One region of the Pseudomonas sp. TMB3-21 genome, then DNA from elsewhere that is predicted to be linked to it. Evidence: predicted binding sites of a transcription regulator. Region 1 holds the regulator's gene; the other holds the start of a gene.
The links. The regulator FliA, encoded in region 1, starts transcription of late flagellar genes. The targets are predictions, from matches to a motif close to CTAAAGTTTNNNNNNNNNNNGCCGNTAA.

Region 2: a site for FliA is predicted at 3,141-3,168, ahead of ACYZTS_RS16700 (methyl-accepting chemotaxis protein). Genes of this name have one in related genera too.

The regions. Positions count from the first base shown of each region.
Region 1 is NZ_CM142718.1:5,512,069-5,519,793, reverse strand. It holds gene flhA (flagellar biosynthesis protein FlhA) at 208-2,337, shown strand; gene flhF (flagellar biosynthesis protein FlhF) at 2,350-3,675, shown strand; gene fleN (flagellar synthesis regulator FleN) at 3,792-4,622, shown strand; gene fliA (RNA polymerase sigma factor FliA) at 4,619-5,359, shown strand; gene ACYZTS_RS25245 (chemotaxis response regulator CheY) at 5,526-5,897, shown strand; gene ACYZTS_RS25240 (protein phosphatase CheZ) at 5,920-6,708, shown strand; gene ACYZTS_RS25235 (chemotaxis protein CheA) at 6,755-7,725, shown strand, end outside.
Region 2 is NZ_CM142718.1:3,635,076-3,642,800, reverse strand. It holds gene ACYZTS_RS16720 (HpcH/HpaI aldolase/citrate lyase family protein) at 1-147, shown strand, start outside; gene ACYZTS_RS16715 (TRAP transporter substrate-binding protein) at 313-1,311, shown strand; gene ACYZTS_RS16710 (alpha/beta fold hydrolase) at 1,375-2,199, opposite strand; gene ACYZTS_RS16705 (hypothetical protein) at 2,793-3,092, shown strand; gene ACYZTS_RS16700 (methyl-accepting chemotaxis protein) at 3,197-4,762, shown strand; gene ACYZTS_RS16695 (LysR family transcriptional regulator) at 4,910-5,779, opposite strand; gene ACYZTS_RS16690 (DMT family transporter) at 5,879-6,841, shown strand; gene ACYZTS_RS16685 (response regulator) at 6,967-7,380, shown strand; gene ACYZTS_RS16680 (LbetaH domain-containing protein) at 7,428-7,725, shown strand, end outside.

The DNA.
Region 1 (7,725 bases):
GGACGCAGTCCTCGCCAGCCGTTAGCACAGGATTCATGCGCCGACGCAGCCTCGCAGGCTCGACAGCTGCTACGCCCGTTTGCGCCCCAATCTCCATTTCAAACCCTCTAATCCCTGCCTCTGCAAAAGTTGGAAGGCTTCTTGCAGTAGCGATTCTGCGCCTGCTTTGGGCGTCAAAAGTTTGCTTTAAAGGAACGGGGAAAATTGGTGGATCGCTCTCAGTTATTCAACACTGCTCGCACAAACGTTGCCGACTTGAGTCGAGGCAATCTGGGTGTGCCGTTGTTGCTGCTGGTCATGCTGGCAATGATGATGCTGCCCATCCCGCCGTTCCTGCTGGACGTGTTTTTCACGTTCAACATTGCGTTGTCGATTGTTGTCCTGCTGGTCTGCGTGTATGCCTTGCGGCCGCTGGACTTTGCAGTGTTTCCGACCATTCTGCTGGTCGCAACGTTGTTGCGGCTGGCGCTGAACGTCGCGTCGACGCGCGTGGTCATGCTCCACGGTCAGGACGGGCATGCGTCTGCGGGCAAGGTGATCCAGGCGTTCGGTGAAGTGGTCATCGGCGGCAACTACGTGGTCGGTATCGTGGTTTTCGCAATCCTGATGATCATCAACTTCGTCGTGGTGACCAAGGGTGCCGGACGAATTTCCGAGGTGAGCGCGCGCTTCACCCTGGATGCGATGCCCGGCAAACAAATGGCGATCGACGCCGATCTCAACGCTGGCCTGATTGATCAAAACCAGGCAAAACTGCGCCGGACGGAAGTCGCGCAGGAAGCCGAGTTTTACGGGTCCATGGACGGTGCCAGCAAATTTGTCCGCGGTGATGCCATCGCCGGCTTGCTGATTCTCTTCATCAACCTGATTGGCGGCATAGCCGTCGGGATCTTCCAGCACGGCATGACTTTCGGCGATGCCGGCAAGGTCTACGCGTTGCTGACCATCGGTGACGGTTTGGTGGCGCAATTGCCATCACTGCTGTTGTCCACGGCCGCCGCTATCATGGTGACCCGTGCTTCCGGTTCGGAGGACATGGGCAAACAGATCAATCGGCAGATGTTCTCCTCCCCCAAAGCGCTGGCGGTGGCAGCCGCCATCATGGCGGTGATGGGTATCGTGCCCGGCATGCCGCACTTTTCCTTCCTGAGCATGGCGGCTGTCGCAGCGGGCGGCGCCTACCTGTTCTGGAAAAAGCAAAACGTGGTCAGGGTGCAAGCGCTGCAAGACGTCAAGCGTCAGCAGGAACTGCTGCCGTCCCCGGCCCGCGCGCAAGAAACCAAAGAACTCGGCTGGGACGACGTGACACCGATCGACATGATCGGCCTGGAAGTCGGCTATCGCCTGATTCCGCTCGTGGATCGCAATCAGGGTGGGCAGTTGCTGGCGCGGATCAAGGGCGTGCGCAAGAAGCTGTCCCAGGACCTGGGCTTTTTGATGCCAACCGTGCACATCCGCGATAACCTTGACCTGGCACCGAGTGCGTACCGTCTCACATTGATGGGCGTGATCCTCGCCGAAGCAGAGATTTACCCGGACCGCGAGTTGGCGATCAATCCCGGTCAGGTCTACGGCTCGCTCAATGGCATCACCGCCAAAGATCCGGCTTTCGGTCTGGAAGCTGTCTGGATCGAAATCAGCCAGCGTGCGCAGGCACAATCGCTGGGTTACACGGTGGTCGATGCCAGTACCGTTGTGGCCACTCACCTGAACCAGATTTTGTACAAGCATTCCAGCGAGCTGATTGGTCACGAAGAAGTCCAGCAACTCATGCAGTTGCTGGCCAAAAGCTCGCCTAAACTGGCAGAAGAGCTGGTTCCTGGCGTGGTGTCGTTGTCGCAGCTGCTTAAAGTCCTGCAAGCGCTGCTGGCCGAGCAGGTGCCTGTGCGGGACATCCGCAGCATTGCCGAAGCCATCGCCAACAATGCCGCCAAGAGTCAAGATACTGCCGCGCTAGTGGCCGCTGTGCGGGTGGGTGTATCCCGCGCAATCGTCCAAAGCATTGTAGGCACTGAGTCCGAGCTGCCAGTTATCACGCTGGAACCAAGGTTGGAACAGATATTGCTCAATAGTCTTCAGAAGGCGGGACAAGGCTCGGAAGAGGGCGTTCTGCTGGAGCCAAGCATGGCTGAGAAGCTGCAGCGTTCGTTGATCGAAGCCGCGCAGCGTCAGGAAATGCAAGGTCAACCGGTGATTCTGCTGGTAGCCGGCCCGGTTCGCGCGATGTTGTCGCGATTTGGCCGACTGGCAGTCCCGGGTTTGCATGTGTTGGCTTATCAGGAAATTCCTGACAACAAGCAAGTGACCATCGTTGCGACAGTAGGGCCCAACGGCTGAGGGTAGTGGTTTATGCAAGTTAAGCGTTTTTTCGCCGCCGATATGCGTCAGGCCATGAAACTGGTTCGTGATGAGCTGGGCGCTGATGCGGCCATTATCGGCAATCGCCGGATTGCCGGTGGTGTCGAGCTGACGGCTGCCCTCGATTACACCCTGTCGGCGCTGGCCCCGCGTGTTCCGAACATGGAACTCGAGGATGAACTGCGCAAGACCCAGTCGCGGATCGTCAACGCCCAGGCGGAATTGAGTCTGCGAGGCGAGGGTGAGAGCGAGAAGACTTCCAATCGCCAATTGTTCGCCGGTTTGCCGTTGACTGCCGCCGAGCCACTGATCGAGCCGACCCTGGCCGAACCGCGTCGTCCTGCGCCGGCCCCTGCCGCCGCAACCGGTGTTGATCCACGGGCGTTCGACTCGATGCGTTTCGAACTCAACAGCCTTCGCGAACTGATGGAAGTACAACTTGGTTCGCTGGCCTGGAATCAGCTGCAGGGCAGCCGTCCGGCGCAGGCCAACCTCTGGCGTCGCTTGCAACGCATCGGCTTGTCCGGCCCGTTGTCGCGCGATCTGCTCGAGATGATTACCGGAATTGAAGAACCTCGTCAGGCCTGGCGCATGTTGCTGGCGCACCTGGCGCGAATGATCGCCACCCCGGACGTCGAGCCTCTGGAAGAGGGCGGTGTGATTGCCATGGTCGGCCCTGCCGGCATGGGCAAAACCACCACGCTGGCCAAACTCGCGGCCCGTTACGTGCTCAAGTACGGCGCGCAGAGCATCGCGCTGGTCAGCATGGACAGCTATCGCATTGGTGCCCAGGAACAGCTGAAGACGCTGGGTCGGATTCTCAATGTGTCGGTCACTCACGTTGATCCGGGCCAGTCGCTGGTGCAGGCGCTGGAGCCGTTGCTGCGCAAACGTGTAGTGCTGATCGATACCGCCGGCCTGCAGGCCAGCGATCCGGCACTGCGCATGCAACTCGAAAGCCTGGCCGGTCGTGGCATCAAATCAAAAAATTATCTGGTCCTGGCAACCACCAGCCAGAAACAGGTTCTAACCGCCGCTTATCACAGTTACAAGCGTTGCGGCCTGTCTGGCTGCATTCTGACTAAACTGGATGAGACGGCGAGCCTGGGCGAGGTGTTGAGCCTGGCCATCAGTCATGAATTGCCGGTGGCGTACCTGACCGACGGACCGCGGATTCCGGATGATTTGCATCTGCCGCGCCGTCATCAACTGGTCAGCCGCGCCGTCAGCGTGCAAATGCAGGAAGAACCCAGCGAAGAAGCCATGGCTGACATGTTCGCTGACCTCTACCACAGTCCGACCAAGCGGGTTGGCTGAGGTGATAATGAACAGTTTTCGTACCTACATCGATGGTCTGCCATGCATTGTTCCATTTGTGAACGCGCAGCCAGTAATGTGGCCTCCGTCTATGCAAGACAAGGTAAAGAAATAACATGGGCAGCATGCATCCCGTACAGGTGATCGCGGTGACCGGCGGCAAAGGTGGCGTCGGCAAGACTAACGTGTCAGTGAACTTGTCCCTGGCTCTAGCTGAGCTCGGCCGGCGCGTCATGCTGCTGGACGCCGATCTGGGGCTGGCGAACGTCGACGTTCTGTTGGGGCTGACACCCAAACGTACTCTGGCCGACGTGATCGAAGGCCGCTGTGAACTGCGCGACGTATTGTTGCAAGGGCCTGGCGGAATTCGCATCGTCCCTGCCGCGTCCGGCACCCAGAGCATGGTTCATCTGAGCCCGGCGCAACACGCCGGCCTGATCCAGGCGTTCAGCGATATCGGCGACAATCTCGATGTGCTGGTCATCGACACCGCTGCGGGTATTGGTGACTCGGTAGTCAGTTTTGTTCGCGCCGCGCAAGAAGTGTTGCTGGTGGTGTGCGACGAGCCGACCTCGATCACGGACGCCTACGCGCTGATCAAACTGCTGAACCGCGATTACGGCATGAACCGCTTCCGCGTCCTGGCCAACATGGCCCAGAGCCCGCAGGAAGGGCGCAACCTTTTCGCCAAGTTGACCAAAGTCACAGACCGCTTCCTCGACGTCGCTTTGCAGTACGTCGGTGCAGTGCCGTATGACGAAAGCGTGCGCAAGGCGGTGCAAAAACAGCGCGCCGTTTACGAAGCGTTCCCGCGTTCCAAATGCTCCCTGGCTTTCAAGGCGATCGCGCAAAAGGTCGATACCTGGCCGTTGCCTGCCAACCCTCGTGGGCATCTGGAGTTTTTCGTCGAGCGCCTCGTGCAACAGACCGCAGGACCCGTGCTATGACAGCTACCGGTTACAACGTTTACAAGAAGTCGGCACCTGACGCGCAGTACGAGTTGATCGAGCGTTACGCGCCACTGGTCAAGCGCATTGCCTATCACTTGCTGGCGCGTCTGCCAGCCAGTGTCCAGGTAGAAGATCTGATTCAGGCCGGGATGATCGGCCTGCTCGAAGTGTCGACCAAATACGACGCCAGCAAAGGCGCAAGTTTTGAAACGTACGCGGGCATTCGAATCCGCGGCGCGATGCTCGATGAAGTGCGCAAGGGCGACTGGGCACCTCGCTCGGTCCACCGCAATACGCGCATGGTCAGCGACGCAATTCGCTCGATTGAAGCTAAAACCGGTCGTGACGCTAAAGATCACGAAGTTGCGGCCGAACTCCAATTGAGTCTCGACGATTACTACGGGATTTTGAACGACACCCTGGGTAGCCGTTTATTCAGTTTCGACGACCTGTTGCAGGACGGCGAACACGAAGGGTTGCACGAGGACGGCGCGAGTGCACACATGGAGCCGTCACGCGACCTGGAAGATGAACGCTTCCAGGCGGCGCTGGCGGATGCCATTGCCAACTTGCCGGAGCGTGAGCGGCTGGTGTTGGCGCTGTACTACGACGAAGAGCTGAATCTCAAGGAAATCGGCGAAGTCCTGGGGGTCAGTGAATCCCGGGTCAGCCAGTTACACAGCCAGTGCGCGGCCCGTTTGCGGGGGCGTTTGGGGGAGTGGCGAGCGCGCTGAAGGCAGTGTGGGGACACTGCGAACGTGGCTGGTGTGGTGTTTAACCGCGCCGGTCGCGATCTGCTGTGCTCCAGACAGTCATCGAGTGTTTGCCGGATTGATTGAAGTGGCGCGCCCAGGTGCTGGGCGCGTTTAAGACTGCTTGGAGGTCGAATTGGACAAGAACATGAAAATCCTCATCGTTGATGACTTCTCAACGATGCGGCGGATCATAAAAAACCTGTTGCGTGACCTTGGGTTCACCAACACGGTCGAGGCTGACGATGGCACCACCGCCATTCCGGTTCTCAACAGCGGCAGCATCGACTTTCTGGTAACAGACTGGAACATGCCTGGCATGACCGGTATCGACCTGCTGCGCCACGTGCGCGCCGATGAAAAGCTCAAGCACCTGCCGGTGCTGATGGTGACCGCTGAAGCCAAGCGCGAGCAGATCATCGAAGCGGCCCAGGCCGGTGTTAACGGCTATGTGGTCAAGCCCTTCACGGCCCAGGCGTTGAAAGACAAGATCGAGAAGATTTTCGAACGCATTGGCTGAGAGACGGCGCCACGGGGGAGCTATGGACAACAACGAATCTTCACAGGGTAATTTTGAATCGACCCTGAAAAAACACGCGGTCGAGCTGGTCGAAAGCCTTGAAAAAGGCAGGTTCGGCGACGCGGTGCAATTGATCCATGAGCTCAATCAGACCCGTGACCGCGGCCTGTATCAGGAAGTGGGCAAACTCACACGCGAGCTGCACAGCGCGATCGTCAATTTCCAGATTGACCCGCACATGCCGCAAGCCGAGGAAGTGTCCCAGATAACAGACGCCACCGAGCGTCTGGGTTATGTGGTCAAGCTGACCGAGGCCGCCGCCAACCGCACCATGGACCTGGTTGAAAACGCCACGCCACTGGTCAACGGCCTGAGCGAAGAAGCGCAGGCGCTGAGCGCGGATTGGGGACGGTTCATGCGTCGAGAGGTCGGGGCTGAAGAGTTCCGCGAACTGGCCCGGCGAGTCGACGGTTTCCTGACACGCAGCAGCGCTGACAATCGCGTGGTAGCGAGCAACCTCAACGACATCCTGCTTGCTCAGGATTATCAGGACCTCACCGGCCAAGTGATCAAGCGTGTGACCCAGCTGGTCACCGAAGTTGAAAGCAATTTGCTCAAGCTCGTGCTCATGGCCAGTCAGGTGGACCGCTTCGCGGGCATCGAACATGACCGTGATGCGATGCTTCAAGAAAAAGATCCGCAAAAACATCTCTCTCAGGGTGAAGGTCCGCAGATTCATGCCGATAAAAGAGAAGACGTTGTGTCCGGTCAGGACGATGTGGACGATTTGCTATCCAGCCTAGGGTTTTAGAATTTTAGGTTTTTTAGGTTTTTAGACCTGTAGGAGCACCCCCTTAATGAGCTTCGGCGCCGATGAAGAGATCCTTCAGGATTTCCTGGTTGAGGCCGGCGAGATTCTAGAGCAGCTGTCCGAACAGTTGGTCGAGCTGGAAAGCCGACCGGATGATGCGGATCTGCTCAATGCAATTTTTCGCGGTTTTCACACTGTAAAAGGAGGCGCCGGCTTCCTCCAGCTCAATGAGCTGGTGGAGTGCTGTCACATCGCCGAGAACGTCTTCGACATCCTGCGCAAGGGTGAGCGTCGCGTCGACTCGGAACTGATGGACGTGGTTCTCGAAGCACTGGACGCAGTAAACGCGATGTTTACCGAAGTCCGCGAACGCAGCCCGGTCACGGCCGCGACCCCTGAATTGCTGGCGGCGCTGGCACGTCTGGCAGAACCGCAGAGCGCGGATGAAGTCGCTCCTGCTGCTGAGGTGGTTACAGAACCGGTCGCCGAAAGCGATTCGGGCGACATCACAGACAATGAATTCGAACAACTGCTGGACTCACTGAATGCCGTCAAGGCACAGGCTGAGGCGCCGGCATCTGCTCCTGCTCCTGCTGCTAGCGGTAGCGCGGCGAGCGACGAAATCACCGACGACGAATTCGAATCGTTGCTCGATCAGTTGCATGGCAAAGGTCAGTTCGCCATTGATGCGGTCACTGTCCCTGCGGCACCAGCCGCTCCAGCCGCGCCGAAAGCCGCGGGCGACAGCTCCGACATTACCGACGACGAATTCGAAGCACTGCTCGACCAGTTGCACGGCAAAGGCAACTTCGCCGTTGGCGCGCTGGAATCGGCGATTGCCTCAGTCCCGACACCGGCTGCTCCCAAGGCTGCAGCGGCCGGCGGCGATCTGATCTCCGATCACGAGTTCGAATCGCTGCTGGACGACCTGCACGGTAAAGGCAAGTTCACCGAAGTCGGCACCGGATCGGCAGCTGCCACCGTAGCCGCGCCTGTCGCCAAGGCCGCGGCGCCTGT
Region 2 (7,725 bases), 1.9 Mb from region 1:
AGCGCCGACGACCTCGAGTGGGCGCGCAAAGTCGTGCAAGCCAGCGCGGCGGCAAACGGCGCCGGTGCTTTTCAGCTGGACGGGCAAATGATCGACGCTCCGGTGTTGCTGCGCGCGCAACGTCTTCTGGCCCTGGCTGAGAACTGAGCGCGTTCACCGCGCCCGAACGCTGGGTTACGCAAAAGCTGATTCAGCAAACGCCTGCGATTGGGCATCTTGGGATGGGAGAAACTTCGAAACCGCCTCACCCGCGAGGGCCGGAATACGTCCTCAACGACTGACTTCCCTTACAACAATAACAAGGTGATCACGATGTTGAAGCTGACCAAGGCGCTGCTCTGCGCCGCCGCTGTTTCCATGGCAGGCCTCGCACAGGCAGCCGACCCGATAATCATCAAGTTCGCGCATGTGGTAGCCGACAACACCCCCAAAGGCCAGGGCGCACTGATGTTCCAGAAACTGGTGGCCGAACACCCAATGCTCAAGGACCGGGTGAAAGTCGAGGTGTATCCGAACTCGGCCTTGTTCGGCGACGGCAAGGAGATGGAAGCGCTGTTGGTCGGCGATGTGCAGATGCTCGCGCCGTCACTGGCCAAGTTCGAGCAGTACACCAAAAAGGTGCAGATTTTCGACCTGCCCTTCCTGTTCAACGACCTGGCTGCCGTCGACCGCTTCCAGCAAGGTCCGCAGGGCAAAGCGTTGCTGTCGTCAATGAATGACAAGGGCATTCATGGCCTGGCGTATTGGCACAACGGCCTCAAGCAGTTGTCCGCCAACAAGAAAGTGATTCTGCCCAAGGATGCACGGGGCCTGAAATTCCGCGTGCAGGCGTCAAGTGTGCTTGAAGAGCAGTTCAAGGCGATCCGCGCCAATCCGCGCAAGATGAGTTTTGCCGAGGTGTACCAAGGCCTGCAGACCGGCACCGTCAATGGCACTGAAAACACCTGGTCCAACTACGAGAGCCAGAAAGTCTACGAAGTGCAGCCGTTCTTCACCGAAACCAACCATGGCCTGATCGACTACATGGTCATCACCAACGCAAAATTCTGGAACGGCCTGCCGGAAGACGTGCGCGGCGAACTGCAAACCATCATGGATCAAGTCACCGTCAAGGTGAACGAACAGGCTGAAGCCCTCAACCGCACGGCCAAACAGACGATCATCAACGCCAAGACCAGCGAGATCGACCCGCTGACGCCTGAGCAACGCCAGCAATGGCGCGACGCGATGCGCCCGGTGTGGGACAAGTTCTCGGATGAAATCGGCGCCGACCTGATCAAGGCGGCGGATGAGTCCAACAAGGCGTCGTGAGTCTCAGGCGTCTTGCATGACAGTGAGAGCCGCGCCCGGGCTCTCACCTCATTCGGTTAGAAACTACGACTGCACGAATGCCAGCAGGTCGGCGTTGAGCCGTTCCTTGTGGGTGTCGGTGATCCCGTGCGGCGCACCTTCGTAAACGATTAGTTTGTTGTCCTTGATCAGTTTCGCCGAGGCACGTCCGGCGGCATCGATGGGCACGATCTGATCGTCATCGCCGTGGATGATCAGCGTTGGTACGTCGAACTTTTTCAGGTCCTCGGTGAAGTCAGTTTCGGAAAACGCCTTGATGCTGTCGTAAGTATTCTTGTGGCCGCCGCGCATGCCCTGCAACCACCAGGCATTGATGACGCCCTGGGACGGCTTGGCGTCCGGCCGGTTGTAGCCAAAAAACGGCCCGCTGGGGATGTCGATGAACAGCTTCGAGCGGTCCGCCAGCAAGCCTTCGCGAATACCGTCAAACACTGACACCGGCAGCCCGCCCGGATTGGCGTCAGTCTTGACCATCAGTGGCGGCACGGCAGAAATCAGCCCGGCTTTTTTCACCCGGGCAGTGCCGTGACGGCCGATGTACCGCGCCACTTCACCGCCGCCTGTGGAGAAACCGAACAAGGTCGCATCGCGCACATCAAGATGGTCGAGCAATTGCGCCAGGTCATCGGCGTAATGGTCCATGTCGTTGCCGTCCCATGGCTGACTGGAACGACCATGCCCACGGCGGTCATGAGCGATGCAGCGACAGCCATTGGCAGCCAGGTGATACATCTGCGATTCCCAACTGTCGGCGTCCAGCGGCCAGCCATGGCAGAAAACGACAACCGGGCCGCTGCCCCAATCCTTGTAGTAGATGTCCACGCCTTCTTTGGTGGTGAAAGTACTCATGGTTTGCGCACTCCTCGGTTTTTCATGGATGGGAAATTATCGTCGCGTGCGGTTACAGCGGCGGGATCCGGGACAGCCGTCTGCCTGCAGCAGCTTGCGCAACACCAGCGCGACGCAGCTACGTAAAACCGGCAAGCAGCTGCGCACCGAGCTTGCTCGGCTGCGTCCGACGGCGCAGCCGTCATCAAACTTGAACACGCGGTTTACCTGACAGAGAGGGTAGTCCGAATCTACGACGGCTGCGCCGCCAGACGCAGCCGAGCAAGCTCGACAGCTGCTACAGGTAGTGTGTTGTTCTGTGCAAATTTGCCTGTTTTACGTAGTGCCTTGCGCTGAGTCGTGAGCCGTTAACGGAAAGCTCAACGCAGAAGAAACGATCAAACACGATAAACCTCGCATGCCCTGCCCCTCGGATGGAATGGTCGGCTGGTGCTTCGTGAACGCCGGCATGATGGTTAAATGCGGGGCGGTGGACTACGTACATACGGCAAATCGAAAGCGGCAATAGCGGGTCTGGCCGATGCATTCGGTCGGACCTCGCCCAACACGGTCTAAACTGAAAGAGCACGACGACCTGAATCAGGGGAACCGGCATGACCAGACTTTCAGCGGCGCACTGCTCGTCATGGGTCCCTCTGATCCTGCTCGCGACGGTGCTGGGGCTGACCGCTGGATGCGCCGGCAACGCCGCCAAGTCTCGTTATTCCGCTTCAACCATCGGATCAAGCTGCTACGCGAAAGCGCTTCCGACCGTGGGCGAAGGTGGTCTGGCCTGGGGCGATACCTTGAACATGGCCCGCAAAAAATCCATGAATAATTGCGTACGCTATGCCGGGCGTTCCGGTGGCACCCCGAACACGTGCCAAGTGGTATTGGCACAGTGCCGAAAATGACAGTATTGCTATCACCCGACGAACAACCCGGTCTTTTGGCGATTGTTATTAACCTTTCATTCTGTGCGGCCGATGTCTTGAGCTTAGGCAAAGGAGCAACACAGATGAGAAACAACCAGCCCGTCACGCAGCGCGAGGTTTCGCTTGGACCTCAGCAAAAACTCATCTCGACCACGGATGCCCGAGGCAACATCACGTATTGCAACGACGCGTTTGTCGAGATCAGCGGTTTTCTCAGGGAAGACTTGATCGGCGCGCCGCAGAATATCGTCCGCCACCCCGACGTGCCGCCCGCGGTGTTCGCCCATATGTGGGCCGCGCTGCAGCAGGGCAAGCCGTGGATGGGCATCGTCAAGAATCGCTCGAAAACCGGCGATCACTATTGGGTCAACGCTTACGTCACGCCTGTTTTCGAGGGCAGCCAGGTGATCGGTTATGAATCGGTGCGGGTCAAACCGACCGCCGAACAGGTCCGTCGCGCTGAAGCGCTTTACAAGCGGATCAGTCTGGGCAAGGCCGCCGTTCCCGCCAGCGATCAATGGCAACCCGCCCTGCTCGCCTGGCTGCCGGTGCTGGCGATGGGTCTGGTCGGCACCGCGGGCGGCATCTGGCTGGGCGCCACTGAAGCGGCCCTCCTGACGATTGCCGCTTCGGTGCCGATCGGTCTGTTCATTTCCCGCCGGCAGAATCGAGGCGCGCTCAAACTGCTGGCGTTGGCTGAATCTTCCACCTGCGACGCGCTGCTCAGCAAAATGTACAGCGATGAACGCGGCCCTCAGGCGCGTCTGGAAACGGCGTTTGTCAGTCAGGCCGCGCGCCTCAAGACCTGCCTCACGCGCCTGCAGGATACCGCCGAGCAATTGACCAGCCTGGCGGGCAAATCCGACGGTCTGGCCGCTGACAGTTCGCGTGGACTTGATCGTCAGCGTGTTGAAACCGAGCAGGTCTCGGCAGCGGTCAATCAGATGGCGGCGACCACACAGGAAGTCGCCAGCCACGTCCAGCGCACTGCCGATGCAACGCAGGAAGCCAATGTGCTCACCGCGCGCGGGCGCGATGTCGCGCGTGATACCCGCGAGTCGATCCAGCGCCTCTCTGTAGTGGTGGGCGAAACGGGGTTGACCGTGGCGCAACTGGCCAAGGACAGCAATGAAATCGGCACGGTGGTCGACGTCATCAAAGGCATTGCCGACCAGACCAACCTGCTCGCGCTGAACGCCGCCATCGAAGCCGCTCGCGCGGGTGATATGGGTCGCGGCTTTGCGGTGGTGGCGGATGAAGTGCGGCAGCTGGCACAACGCACCACTGAGTCCACTGCGCAGATTCATGGCCTGATTTCCAAACTGCAGGTGTCGTCCAGCAACGCCGTGAAAACCATGGAAAGCGGCCATCGTCAGGCAGAGGAAGGCGTGGCCTGGGTGCTTGAGGCCGATAAAGCCCTGGTCGGCATCAGCGCGGCGGTCGCAAACATTACCGACATGACCACCCAGATCGCCGCCGCGACCGAAGAGCAAACGGCGGTGGCCGAGGAAATCAGCCGCAACATCACCACCATCGCGCATCTGGCCGACCAGACGTCTGAACAGGCCAGGCACTCGGCCCAGCTGAGCACCGAACTGACGCAGACCGCAAAAACCCAGTACTCGCTGGTGGAGCGGTTCAACCGGTAGTCGCTGGCCTGTGTAGCAGCTGGCGAAGCCTCGGGCCGCGTTCGGACGTCCGGCTGCGAAGCAGTCGTAAAATTCGTCAACTCTGCGACTGCTTCGCAGCCGGACGCAGGCTGCGCCAGCTGCTACAAGAAGACAGGGATTGTCGACTCAACGATGAAAATCATGGCCGATCAATCCCACCAGCACTTCAGCCGCCCCACTCAACTCGCCGGGCGCTGACATCAGACGCAATTCATGCATTGGCAATTCGGGAAATCCGTCCGCCAGCGTCAGCATGCGCATGCCTTCACCGACCCGGGCGCGGTCGACAATGCCAATTGCCAGACCGGCCTCGATGGCGGCGTCAAGCGCGGTGACGCCCGCGCTGATGATCACCGTTCGCCAGCGTCGACCCAGCCGCGACAGGTTGTCGATCGCCACTGCGCGATACGGGCAGCCCTTGCTGTGCAACGCCAACGGCACCGGTTTGCTCGGGGCCAGCGTGTAGTCGTGCGCGGCGACCCAGACAGGTTCAGTAACCCCGAAGGTTTTCAGGCAACGCGCGTCCGCTGCCGCCACGTCAACCGGCTCGACCAGCAACGCCATGTCCAGCTGCCCGCGCTCCAGGCGTGCGCTCAAGCGCCCACTGTTACCGGTTTCCACTTCCAGTTCGATGCCCGGAAAATCCGCGGTCAGGTGCGGCAACGTACAGCCCAGCACGGCTGCGGCGTATTCCTCGGAGATTCCCAGCCTGATCCGCCCACTGGCCACCGGCGCGGTAAAGCCGGCCAGCAGGCGATCGTGCAGTTGCAACAGTTCGGCGGTTTGCAGCGCGAAGCGTCGACCCAGTGGCGTCAGTGTCACGGTCTGGTTATCACGCTCCAGCAGCCGCCCTCCCGCCAGCGCTTCCAGGCGCCGAACGTGCAGGCTCACCGCCGAAGGACTTTTGTTCAGAAAATGCGACGCCGCGAGAAACTGACCAAAGCGCACGATGGCGTGAAACGTTCGCAGCAGATCAATCTCGAGGGTCTCGGACATGGTTCTGGATTCCTGCATCAGTCGTGCTGATCGTATCGTTTGATTGCACCAGCGGTTCATTCATACCATCGAATCAAGCCCACTGTCAGGTGCCACGCGATGAACGTTGCCATACCTCGAGTTTCACTACTGGGAAGCGCCCTGCTTCTGCTCGCCATGGTCGTCAGCTGGAGTTCCGGTTTTATCGGATACCGCTACGCGGCCGATCAGGGCGGCGTCTACCTCGCTTCACTGTGGCGTTTCATTCTCGCCGCGGCCGTGTTGCTGCCCTTTGCCTGGAAGGGATTGCGAGCACTGCGCCGCCGCGATGTCATCCATCAAAGTCTGCTGGGACTGTTCGCCATTGGCGGCTACATCGGCCCGATCGCCGGCGCCATTCAGCTGGGCGTTGCACCTGGCACGGCTGCAGTTATCGCCAACCTTTTGCCATTGACGATTGTGGTGCTGGCCGGTTGCGTACCGGGGCAACGCACGCGTGGCTGGCAATGGCTGGGCCTGGCCCTGTGTGTGCTCGGCATGCTGGTGGCGAGCAGCGCCAGCGTCGAATGGGCGGCGGCCAATCTGTGGGTTTACGTTTTGCCCCTGCTGGCGGTGTTCTCGCTGGCAGCAGCGACGCTGTACCAGAAAGCCACCCCCGGTGTCTCGATGCCAGCGTCGACTGCGTTGTTCATTCAGGTCTGTGCCGTGACGCCGGTATTCGCCGTGCTGGCGTACTTTGAAGGTGGGCTGCTGCCACCGGCCAGTGCGGGTTTCGCTGCGGGCGTCGCGTGGCTGGTGATCTTCGCTACGGTTGGAGGCTACGGTTTTTACTGGCTGTGCCTGCAACGCTTCAGCGTCCAGCGAATCAGCGGCGCTCTGTTTCTGGCGCCGCCGATCACGCTGCTGTGGGCGTGGCTGCAGTTCGGCGACCCGCTGCCCATCAGCGCATTGGCCGGTATCGGCCTGACGTTGCTGGGTTTGCCCCTGCTGGGGATGAACCCAGCGGACAAACGTGTGAGCCGTCAGTACGGGGTGAATGAATGCGGTGAAAAGGCCCGGTCTCCGGGAGAGGTGGCGCAATAAACCCATTCGTTGACCTGGGACATAAAACGAATGATTTTTTCATCGAGCACATTGCCCAATCGCACATACACTCAGACACTGACTTCAGTGACGTCGGCCGCCGGGCCTGGCTAAGGAATCAATGAGTGAATGTAAATTGGGAAGGAATATTGCCGATCAAGGGCGAAATCATCATCGTCGAAGACGATCCGACACTGCGTTCGTTGATGGTAGACATCGTTGAGGAAATCGGCGCCAAGGCCACCGCTTTCGACACGGCCGATGAGGCCTTGACCTACCTGCTGCATGCGCATGAACAGTGCCGTCTGGTGATCGCCGATCACGGCGTGCCCGGTCAGGTACAAGGGACGGAATTCATCGAGATGGTGCGCGGACAATGGCCACACATCGCCGCCATTCTCACCTCTGGTTATTTGCTGGATCCGCAGACACTGCCCGCCTCGACGTTGTACCTGCACAAACCGTGGTCGCTGGACGATCTGGTGCTGGCAGTGACGCAACTGCTTCAACCGGACAAGCCAGTACACAAGCCCGGTTAGCGACCTGTCACCCACCTCCTCCACGGCCCGACCAGAGGTTTTTTGCATTGACTGAAACTGACATTTCCCGATTCGTTTCCCGTTGGCAGGATCTCGGGTTAGCCAACAAGGCTGCGCAGGCCTGGCATATCACCCAGGCCGCCGAACAGCATGTGCTGACGCTCCTCGGGAGACTCGGCTCCGGTTACCGTCTGCAGGGGAACGTCGCGGTCCACGAGACCGCCACGGTTGAGCCGGGGGCAATCCTCAAAGGGCCAGTGGTGATTGGCCCGCATTGTTTTGTTGCATCAGGCGCGTACCTCCGCGGCGGCACTTACCTGGGAAGCCACTGCATCATTGGCCCCG